DNA from 3 places in the Sphaerimonospora mesophila genome. Region 1 is predicted to be linked to each of the others. Evidence: riboswitches for the same ligand, from Rfam matches in the RefSeq annotation. Region 1 holds a riboswitch; each other region holds the start of a gene.
The links. Region 1 has a riboswitch for thiamine pyrophosphate ahead of thiO (glycine oxidase ThiO). Riboswitches for the same ligand answer to the same signal wherever they lie in the genome.
Positions count from the first base shown of each region.

Region 2: linked by a shared signal. The riboswitch ahead of thiC (phosphomethylpyrimidine synthase ThiC) and the one ahead of thiO (glycine oxidase ThiO) in region 1 are both predicted to bind thiamine pyrophosphate.
Region 3: linked by a shared signal. The riboswitch ahead of AP234_RS18385 (cytosine permease) and the one ahead of thiO (glycine oxidase ThiO) in region 1 are both predicted to bind thiamine pyrophosphate.

Region 1 covers NZ_BCBX01000060.1:4,842-8,112, reverse strand. The annotation lists gene thiE (thiamine phosphate synthase) at 1-148, opposite strand, end outside; gene AP234_RS32475 (Rv2175c family DNA-binding protein) at 160-534, opposite strand; gene AP234_RS32470 (FAD-dependent oxidoreductase) at 578-1,762, opposite strand; TPP riboswitch at 1,852-1,964, shown strand; gene thiO (glycine oxidase ThiO) at 1,964-3,106, shown strand; gene thiS (sulfur carrier protein ThiS) at 3,103-3,271, shown strand, end outside.
Region 2 covers NZ_BCBX01000031.1:214,359-217,629, forward strand. The annotation lists gene thiC (phosphomethylpyrimidine synthase ThiC) at 1-1,371, opposite strand, end outside; TPP riboswitch at 1,460-1,575, opposite strand; gene AP234_RS05350 (ion transporter) at 1,667-2,494, opposite strand; gene AP234_RS05355 (SRPBCC family protein) at 2,731-3,271, opposite strand, start outside.
Region 3 covers NZ_BCBX01000037.1:139,695-142,965, reverse strand. The annotation lists gene AP234_RS18400 (cupin domain-containing protein) at 1-366, opposite strand, end outside; gene AP234_RS18395 (MarR family transcriptional regulator) at 442-900, shown strand; gene AP234_RS18390 (rhodanese-like domain-containing protein) at 1,044-1,367, shown strand; TPP riboswitch at 1,727-1,852, shown strand; gene AP234_RS18385 (cytosine permease) at 1,843-3,210, shown strand.

The DNA.
Region 1 (3,271 bases):
CCTCGCCCGCCTCCAGGCCCTTCTCCCTGAGCTGGACGATGTCGACACCGCCGGCGAGGACCGCGTCGAGGAACTCCGCCAGGTCGCCGCGGTCTCGCCTGCCGTCAGTACAGAGATAGAGCCTGGCCCGCGCGAGCCGCTCTCTGATATCGGTCAACGTCAGAACCCGAGCGCCTGGGCCCTGCGCTTGACCTCGGTGTGCCGGCCCGCCCTGATCGCGTCGATCGGCGACCCGGGGAGCGAGTCGTCCGGGGTGAACAGCCAGCGGATCGACTCGACCGGGTCGTACCCGGCGTCGGCCAGGACGGTCAGCGTGCCGGGAAGCCCCTTCAGCACGTCACCGTCGGCGATGAACGCCGCCGGCACCTGTGGCTCGCCGCCGCCCCTGCGGACGCCGACGAGCTTCTTGTCCTTGAGAAGTTGCTTGGTGCGGCCGATCGTGAGCCCCAGGCTCTGCGCGGCCTCTGAGAGGAGGAGCCATTCCCCCACGAGCTGGTCGGTTTCCGGGTCGATCTGTGCAACAGTAAGTGTCACGAAACCACCATTACCACAGGCAGGCGGCCGCGAAACACCTCGATTAGTTCAGGATGCAGTCGCGGAGCGGTACGGCCGGATCGGCCAGCCTGACCGGATCGACCTTGCGGCCGCCCTCGACGATGCGACGGCCCTGGACCACGTCGCGCGGACGGTCCACGGTGAGGAGGGCCGTCAGCCTGTCTTCCCTGGTCAGCCAGCACACCGTCCACTTCGCGTCGGTGTGGGGGTCGCCGCGCCGCAGCAGCCGTACGGCCGGGCCGTGCTGCGGGTGCCCGGCGAACTGGACCATCCTGCCGAACTGCTCTGACCAGAAGTACGGCACGGGGTCATAGACCGCCTCCTCCCCCAGCAGCGTGGCCGCCGCCGTGTCCGGGGCGCTGAGGGCGGTGTCCCAGTGCTCGACCCGCAGCCGCCGCCGGAACCTGCGCGACCACCAGTTCGCGCAGTCGCCGACCGCGACCACGCCGGGCAGCGCCGTCTTCAGGTGCTCGTCGACGAGCACGCCGTTGTCCAGTTCGACACCCGATCCCTTCAGCCACCCGACAGCGGGGCGCACGCCGACACCGGTCACCACGACGTCGGCCTTGACCCGGGCGCCCGACATGAGCGTGACGCCGCCGGAGTCGACCGTGCCGACCATCGCGCCGAGCCGCAGCTCCACGCCCGCCTCGGCGTACCAGGGGATGGTGTGGCCGCCGACGTCGGGGCCGAGGGCGGCGGCGAGCGGCGTCTCGCCGGCCTCGATCACGGTCACCGCACAGCCGGCCCTGGCCGCCGCCGTCGCCACCTCGGCGCCGATCCAGCCGGCGCCGATCACCGCGACCCGGGCCCCGGCGACCAGCCGCTCGCGCAGCGCGATCGCGTCGTCGATGGTGCGCAGCACGTGCTGGCGGCCCTCACCGCGCAGCCGGATCGGCGCCGCGCCGGTGGCGATGACGAGGCCGTCGTAGTCCACCTCGCCCTCGGTCGTCTCCACCACGCCATCGCGCAGGCCCTTCGCCGCGGCGCCCAGGCACAGCCGTACGTCCAGCGCGTCGAGATCGGAGTCGACGACGGTCGAGTCCGTCTCGCCGAGCAGCACCGCCTTCGACAGCGGCGGCCTGTCATAGGGGCGGTGCCGTTCCTGGCCGATCAACGTGATCCGCCCGGCGTACCCCTGGGCGCGCAGCGCCTCGATGCTCCGTACGCCGGCCAGACCGGCCCCCACAACCACGACGTGATCCACATCTTGACCATAGATTGTCAACCCCGGCGCACGCCAATCCCGATCTGGTAACGAGTTGGGCAACTGCTAGGGTTGGGGACGCAAGAGGACGTAAGACGCGCGGGAGCCCGGCGGTCCGGGCTGAGAGGAGAGCGGAAGGCTCTCGACCGCCAGAGAACCTGATCCGGGTAATGCCGGCGAAGGGAGCGGATGGTGCCGAGCGTGGAAGTCACACCGGAGGCGACGTCGGCCGCGGACGTGATCGTGGTGGGCGGCGGTGTCGAGGGTCTGTCGGTCGCCTGGCGTGCAGCCCGGCGGGGGATGTCCGTCGCGGTCGTGGATCCGGACCCCGGCAGCGGCGCGACGCACGCGGCGGCCGGGATGCTCGCCCCGGTGAGCGAGGTCACCTACACCGAGGAGCCGCAGCTACGGCTCGGCCTCGCCTCGCTGGCGCTGTGGCCGTCGTTCCGCGACGAGCTGGAGGACGACAGCGGTGTCGGGCTCGACTACCGCTCCGACGGCACGCTGAAGATCGCCTACAGCGCCGACGACATGGCCGTACTGGACGAGCTCGCGACCTTCGAGCAGACGCTCGGCCTGCGGGTGGAGCGGCTGACCGGACGCGAGTGCCGGAAGCTGGAGCCGATGCTCTCGCCGTCGATCCGCGGCGGCATGCTGGCCCGCGACGACGCCTGGGTCAACCCCCGCCTGGTGGCGCGGGCCCTGCTCGCCGCGCTGGACAGGAACGGCGGCACGCTCATCGCCGAGCGGGCCGTCGAGCTCACCCCGCGGGGGGTGCGGCTGGCCTCCGGCACGGTGGCCGCCGCGCCGCGCGTCGTCGTCGCGGCCGGGTCGTGGTCGTCGCGGCTGCTGCCCGGGCTGCCCGTACGGCCGGTCAAGGGCCAGATCCTGCGGCTGCGCGGCCCCGCCGACTTCCTCACCAGGTGCGTGCGCGGGCTCGTGCACGGGTCGCCCGCCTACCTGGTCCCGCGCGGCGACGGCGAGATCACGGTCGGCGCGACCGTGGAGGAGCTGGGCTTCGACGGCCGGGTGACGGCAGGAGGCGTGTACGAGCTGCTGCGCGACGCCCGTGAGCTGGTTCCGGGGCTGACCGAGCTGGAGCTCGCCGAGACGACCGTGGGCTTCCGCCCGGGCACCCCCGACAACCTGCCGCTCATCGGGCCGGTCGACGCGCCCTGGCCCGCCGGTGAGAGCCGGGAGATCGACGTGCTCGCGGCGACCGGGCACCACCGCAACGGCATCCTGCTCACTCCGATCACCGCGGCGGCCGCCGCCGCTTTTCTGACCGGCGACGCGGCGCCGGAGATCGTGAAGTTCTGCGATCCGGGGAGGTTCGCCAAATGAAGGTCACCGTCAACGGGGTCGAGACCTCGCTGGACGACGAAGCGACCGTGATCGTCGCCGTACGCACCCTGACCGCGGCGGCGGCGGGCATCGCGGTGGCGCTGAACGGCGAGGTGGTGAGCCGCGGCGCCTGGGCGACGACGCGGCTGTCCCCGGGTGACCGGG
Region 2 (3,271 bases), on a different contig from region 1:
GTCGTGGAACGACCGGGCCGTGTCGGGGTCGAGCGACAGGTCGAACTGGTCCTCCCAGCGGAACTCGAACCTCGCCTCCGACAGCGCGTCGTCCCACGCCTGGGCCAGCGGATGGCCCTTGGCCAGGTCGGCGGCGTGCGCCGCGATCTTGTAGGTGATCACGCCGGTCTTCACGTCGTCCCTGTCGGGCAGGCCGAGGTGCTCCTTGGGAGTGACGTAGCACAGCATGGCCGTGCCGTACCAGCCGATCATGGCGGCGCCGATGCCGGAGGTGATGTGGTCGTAGCCGGGGGCGATGTCGGTGACCAGCGGCCCGAGCGTGTAGAAGGGGGCGTCGTCGCACAGCTCGCGCTGCAGCTCCACATTCTCCTTGATCTTGTGCATCGGCACGTGACCGGGGCCCTCGATCATCACCTGCACGTCGTGCTCCCGGGCGATCGCGGTCAGTTCACCCAGTGTGCGCAGCTCGGCGAACTGGGCCTCGTCGTTGGCGTCGGCGATCGAGCCCGGCCGCAGCCCGTCGCCGAGGGAGAACGCCACGTCGTAGGCGGCGAGGATCTCGCACATCTCCGCGAAGTGCTCGTACAGGAAGCTCTCCCGGTGATGTGCCAGGCACCACGCCGCCATGATCGACCCGCCGCGCGAGACGATGCCGGTCTTGCGGCGGGTGGTCAGCGGCACGTACGCCAGGCGGACCCCGGCGTGCACGGTCATGTAGTCGACGCCCTGCTCGCACTGCTCGATCAGGGTGTCGCGGTACACCTCCCACGACAGGTCGGCGGCCACCCCGCCCACCTTCTCCAGTGCCTGGTAGATGGGTACGGTCCCGATCGGCACGGGGGAGTTACGGATGATCCACTCGCGGGTGGTGTGGATGTCCCGGCCGGTGGACAGGTCCATGACCGTGTCGGCGCCCCAGCGGGTGGCCCAGGTCATCTTCTCCACCTCCTCCTCGATGGAGGAGGTGACCGCCGAGTTGCCGATGTTGGCGTTGATCTTCACGAGGAAGTCGCGGCCGATGATCATCGGTTCGCTTTCGGGGTGGTTGACGTTGGCCGGGATGATGGCCCGTCCCGCGGCCACCTTCTCCCGGACGAACTCGGGGCTCACCCCCTCCCTGACCGCGACGAACTCCATCTCCCGGGTGATCACGCCGCGCCGAGCGTAGGCGAGCTGGGTCACCGGCGCGCCGGTCGCGCGCAGCGCCCGGCCCGGGCCGCCCGGGGCGACGTCGCCGCGTTCGCGGATCCACTCCTCGCGTAGCCGTGGCAGTCCCCGGCCGAGGTCGGTGGTGACGGCCGGGTCGGTGTACGGCCCGGAGGTGTCGTAGAGCCGTACCCGTTCGCCGTTGGACAGCAGGACCTCGCGCATCGGCACCCGCAGATCACCCACGTGGACCTTGGCGAAACGGGGCCCGGAAGGACGGCCTTCGGAAGGACGAGACCTGGAAGAACGCGCGTCGCTCATCTGCGCAACTCCCTTCGCCGGCATTACCCGGAGCAGGTTCTGGCGGTCGGCGGCTGATCGATAGCCGTCCTCTCAGCCCGGTCACACCGGGCTCCCGCGTCGGACGGCGTCACCGTAACCCGGCTCCGGATGACGCGCAAGGGCGTGATCGCCTTACCTGCACGCCATCGCGGCCATGTCCACCGGCAGCGGTCTCCGGTCAATCCCCGCGCGCGTGGTCGGCGGGGTCCGGCAGGACCGCGGCCAGCCGGTCGATCTTCTCGTTGAGCGCCCGGATCTCTTTCATCACCGCGATGTGCTGCTCCAGCTCCAGCGCCTGGTCCTCCTCCCACCGGACGGCGTTGACCTCCTGCTCCATCGCGGAGACGATCACGCCGATGAGCAGGTTGAGGACGAAGAACGCCGAGACCACGATGAAGCCGGCGAAGAAGACCCAGGCCAGCGGCTCGGTGGCCATCACGTCCTCGGCGACCTGCGGCCAGTTCTCCACGGTGAGCACCGTGAACATCGTGAACAGCGACTTTCCGAGGTTCCCGAAGTGCTGCGGCGCCGCCTCACGGAAGAGCCGTTCGCCGATGACGGCGGCGACGTACAGCAACAGCAGCAGCAGGACCAGGATGGAGGCCAGCCCCGGAATCGCGGTGAACAGCGCCGAGACCACGCGGCGCATGTTGGGGACCACGGAGACCAGCCGCAGGACGCGCAGGAACCGGAACAGCCGCAGGATCGACATCGACTGCGAGGCCGGGACGAGCGCCGCCCCGACGACGATCAGGTCGAACCAGCTCCACGGGTCGCGGAAGAACGCCTTCCCCTTCGCGGAGATCCGCAGGACCATCTCCACCACGAAGATCGCCGTGATGGCGTGGTCGATCAGGAAGAAGGCCGTCGAGTATCGGCCCGTCGGGTCGGCGGAGGACTCCAACCCGAGGGTGATCCCGTTCAGCGTGATCACGGCGATGACGGTGCGTTGGAACGCCGGAGCATCCACCACGGTGCGGAGCCGTTCACGTGAGAAAGCGGGCAAGCCGAAACTCCTGGGGGCGAGATTCCTTGATCGCCCGAAATCCTACGTTGCCCGTGCCGCCGGCCGTGGTGCGGGCCCGGGCCGGGCGGCCGCCACAGGGCCCGTTCCCGCAGGGAGCGGCGGTCGTCGCGGATGATGGTCACGTGCTCTTCGACGTCCTGGGCCGGAGACGCGAATCGGAGCCCCCGGACCCAGGTGATCGGTCCTCTCGCTCGTCTTTATGCGTTCAGCCCGGATCAGGGCGCCTCTGCCAGCAGGATCGGGCGCCAGTCGTCCAGCTCGTGGAAGCGGCGCAGCTCGGCCACGCCGGCCAGCCAGCCACCCCAGCCGGCGTACGGCGGACGGGTCTCGTCGAAGCCACTCGACACGAACGTGAGCCTGGTGTGGCCCTCCGAGCCCTCCAGCTCCCAGGACATGACACCCGCGGAGCCCCAGTCGACGGAGATCGAACGGCCGGGGTCGAGATCGATGATCTTGGCGGGCTGCGGGTCGTTGTCGATGCCGCCCATCGCGAAGCGGCCGCCGACCTGCGGCTCGATCTCGATCGGGAAGCCGAACCACGCGCTGACCTCGGCGGAGTCGATCAAGGAGTGGTACACCTTCTCGACGGGGGCGGCGATGACGACCTCGCCCCGCAGCACCGGGTCGGTGAAGTCGCAGCGGGGGCCGATCTCGCGGCCCTCCACGTAGTCGGCCAGGTTGGCGAGCGCCTGGCACCAGAAGGTCTGCAGGACCCCGCGGATGCTGCTTCCGCTGATCATCTCCTGGTAGTCGAAG
Region 3 (3,271 bases), on a different contig from region 1:
CCACGGCGGGGTGATCTTCTCATCGCCGATGAGGCCCTGCACTCCGGCAGTGGTGCAGCAGACGAACTCGGCGGGCGCCACGTCCGAGGCGTTGCCGATCCGGCCGAGAGTGTTCGCCGGGAAGATGATGACGTCTCCGGGGCCCGCTTCACAGGTCCGCCCGTCGATCACGCCTCGCACGGTGCCCCTGATGACGAGCAGCACCTCCTCATGGGTCAGGGTGTGCGCGGATCCCGTCCGGCCCGGCGGCAGTTCGGCCCGCCAGACGGCGAGTTCCTCGGTGCCCCGGGACGGTACGGCGAGCGGGCGGAAGGTGACTCCGTCGAACTCGAACGCGGGCGCGTCGGCCCCCTTGGCCACGGGCATGAATACCTCCTAAAATGGTCAATCAAGCTGACGATAAAGTAAACCAAGTTGACCATATGGTCAAGGGGATTGACGATGAAGCGCAGGCGAGGCGAGATCCCGCTGCTCATGGCGATGGCGTATCGGATCATGATCGACGATCTGCACGCCCAGATCGAGGCGGAAGGCGGCGACCCCCTGCGTCCGGCCCATGGGTACACGTTCAAGTTCCTGCTCGACCGCGATGACGCGACCACCGTCGACCTGGCCGACCACCTCGGCATCACCAAGCAGGCCGCATCCAAGATCGTGGAAGAGCTGGAGCAGTGGGGATACGTGACGCGCCGCCCGCACCCGACCGACCGGCGAGCCCGGGCGCTCGGCCTCACCCCGAAGGGACAGGAGTACGTCGAGCGCGCGAACGAACTGCGGGGCCGGACCGAGGATCGCTGGGCGGCCCTCATCGGATCCGACCGGCTCGACCAGATCTACGAGGACCTGTGCGCCCTCGTGGACTCGGCGGGCGGGCGCACCCCGCCACGGCCCGTCTGGTAGCCGCCCACCGGCTCGTCCACAGCCCGCGAAGTAATCCACAGGCTGTGGACAACCTGCTCGTGACGAGATCGGCGGAGACATGCCGGCGCCGTCTCCGCCGGGACACCGCCCGAACATCTCCTGAGACCGGCGAGAATGAGCGCATGATGGTGCCGGAAATCGCGGCGAACGCCGTACCCGAGAACGCATATCTGCTGGACGTCCGCGAGATCGACGAGTGGCAGGCGGGACACGCGCCGCATGCCGTCCACATTCCCCTGGGCCATCTTCAGGCCCGGGTCGACGAGCTTCCCCAGGGCGACACGGTCTATGTGATCTGCCGTGTGGGCGGCAGGTCCGCCCAGGCCGCCATGTGGCTCAACCACATCGGCAGAAAGGCGATCAACGTCGACGGCGGCATGCAGTCATGGGCCGCCGCCGGCCGCTCCATGGTCAGCGAGACCGGCACACCCCCCTACGTCGCCTAGAAGTCTCCACGGATCAGCCCCCCAAACCCTCGCCGTGATCTCGCAAAAGCTTGCAGCGATGTCCTACGACCTGCACAAACCCCTTTCGTGATCTTGCACTTTCTCGCAGGGAGCGCGCCCCACCTGCAACGGAGCCTTCCGTGATCTTGCAGTGCAAGATCACGGAAGGTGTTCATGCAGGCAGCCCACCATGGATGCGAGTTTCTGCAAGATCACGACAAGGAAGTGTGCAGGTAGACGGGCAAGCTTGACAGTATTCGCAAGATCACGCGGTGGGGTTGGGGGATCACGCGGTGGGGGTCGCGAGGGGGGTGAGGTTCAAATTGGGACAAAGGGATGCCATAATCCCGGTTTGACAGCTGAATAACCGCGGGAGCTCGGGCGTGACCGGGCTGAGAGGGCGGCTCCTCGAGACGAGAGGCGTGCCGCCGACCGCCTGAACCTGTCCGGATAATGCCGGCGTAGGGAGCGTGCGATGACGTCCGCCCATGTCGAACCCGATGGTCTCGTCGACCCCGAGCGGTCCGAGGTCCCCCTGACCCTCGACGAGGAGGCCCCCAAGACGCTGGGGCTGCTCGACCAGGGGGCGTTCTGGGCGAACCTCGGCGTGAGCCTTCTCGGCTTCTCCGGGGCGCTGTTCCTGCTCGACCCGCTCGGCGGCAAGCCGGTGACGCTCACGGCGGCGCTGCTCGCCGCCGTCATCGGCAGCCTGATCGGGACTGTCATGGTCGGGCTGGCCGCGATCCCCGGCACCCGGACGGGCAAGCCGGCGATGGTGCTGCTCCGGGGGCTCTTCGGGGCACGGCTGTCGTACATCCCGACCGTGCTCAACATCGTGCAGATGCTCGGCTGGGGGGCCTTCGAGCTGTGGGTCATCGCCATCGGCGCACAGGCGATCTTCGGTACGGCCGTGCCGTACAGCGTGTGGGTGATCGTGGCCGGGGTGGTCACGATCGCGCTCACGATCCGCCCGCTGGGGGCGCTGCGGCTGCTGCGTCGCTACGTCACGGTCGGGGTCGTGATCTCCATGATCTGGCTGGCCGTCGCGCTGGTGGCCAAGGGACCGACGCTCGCGGACGGCGGCTCCTGGGAGGCGTTCGCGCCGGCCGTCGACTACGTGATCGCGCTGTCGGTCTCCTGGGTGCCGATGGCCGCCGACATCGCCCGGCACTCCAGGTCGAGCGGCGCTGCGTTCACCGGGGTGGTCGGTGGCTACACCATCGCGCAGGTCGCCTGCCTCGCCCTGGGCATCGCCGCGCTCGCGCTGGTCGGAAACGACGTGGACAGGGTCTGGGACCCGTTCGTGGCCGCGCCGCTCGGCGGGCTGTTCTTCGGCATCCTCGTGCTGCGCGAGGTGGACCAGTCGTTCGCGAACGTCTACTCCACCACGATGTCCATCCAGAACCTCGCGCCGCGCTGGGACCGGCGGGTGGTCTCGGTCGTGATCGGGGTGTTCACGATCGGGATCGCGCTGCTCGCCGACGTGAACTCCTACGGCGCGTTCCTCAGCGTGATCGGCGCGGTCTTCGTCCCGATGTTCGCGGTCCTCGTGGTCGACTACTTCCTTCTCAGGGGCGCCTCGCGCTGGAACACCGCCGGTGACGCGCCCGCCCGCTGGTCGATGATCGTCCCGTGGATCCTCGGGTTCGTCGCCTTCTGGATCGTCACCGCGCCCCCCGAGGAGATGAGCTGGTGGGACCGCGCCTGGGTGGAGGTGCGCGAGGCCATCGGGTTCGTCCACCAGCCGTGGATGAGCGCCACGCTCGCCGCGTTCCTCGCCGCCGCCCTGGTGACGCTGCTCCTCCACCCGATCACCCGCCGCCAGCACCGCAGCGCCGCGTGACCCTGTAGGCGGAGCCGCCACAGGGCTTGTCGCCCTCTCGGCAAACCGCGACGGGCCGCCC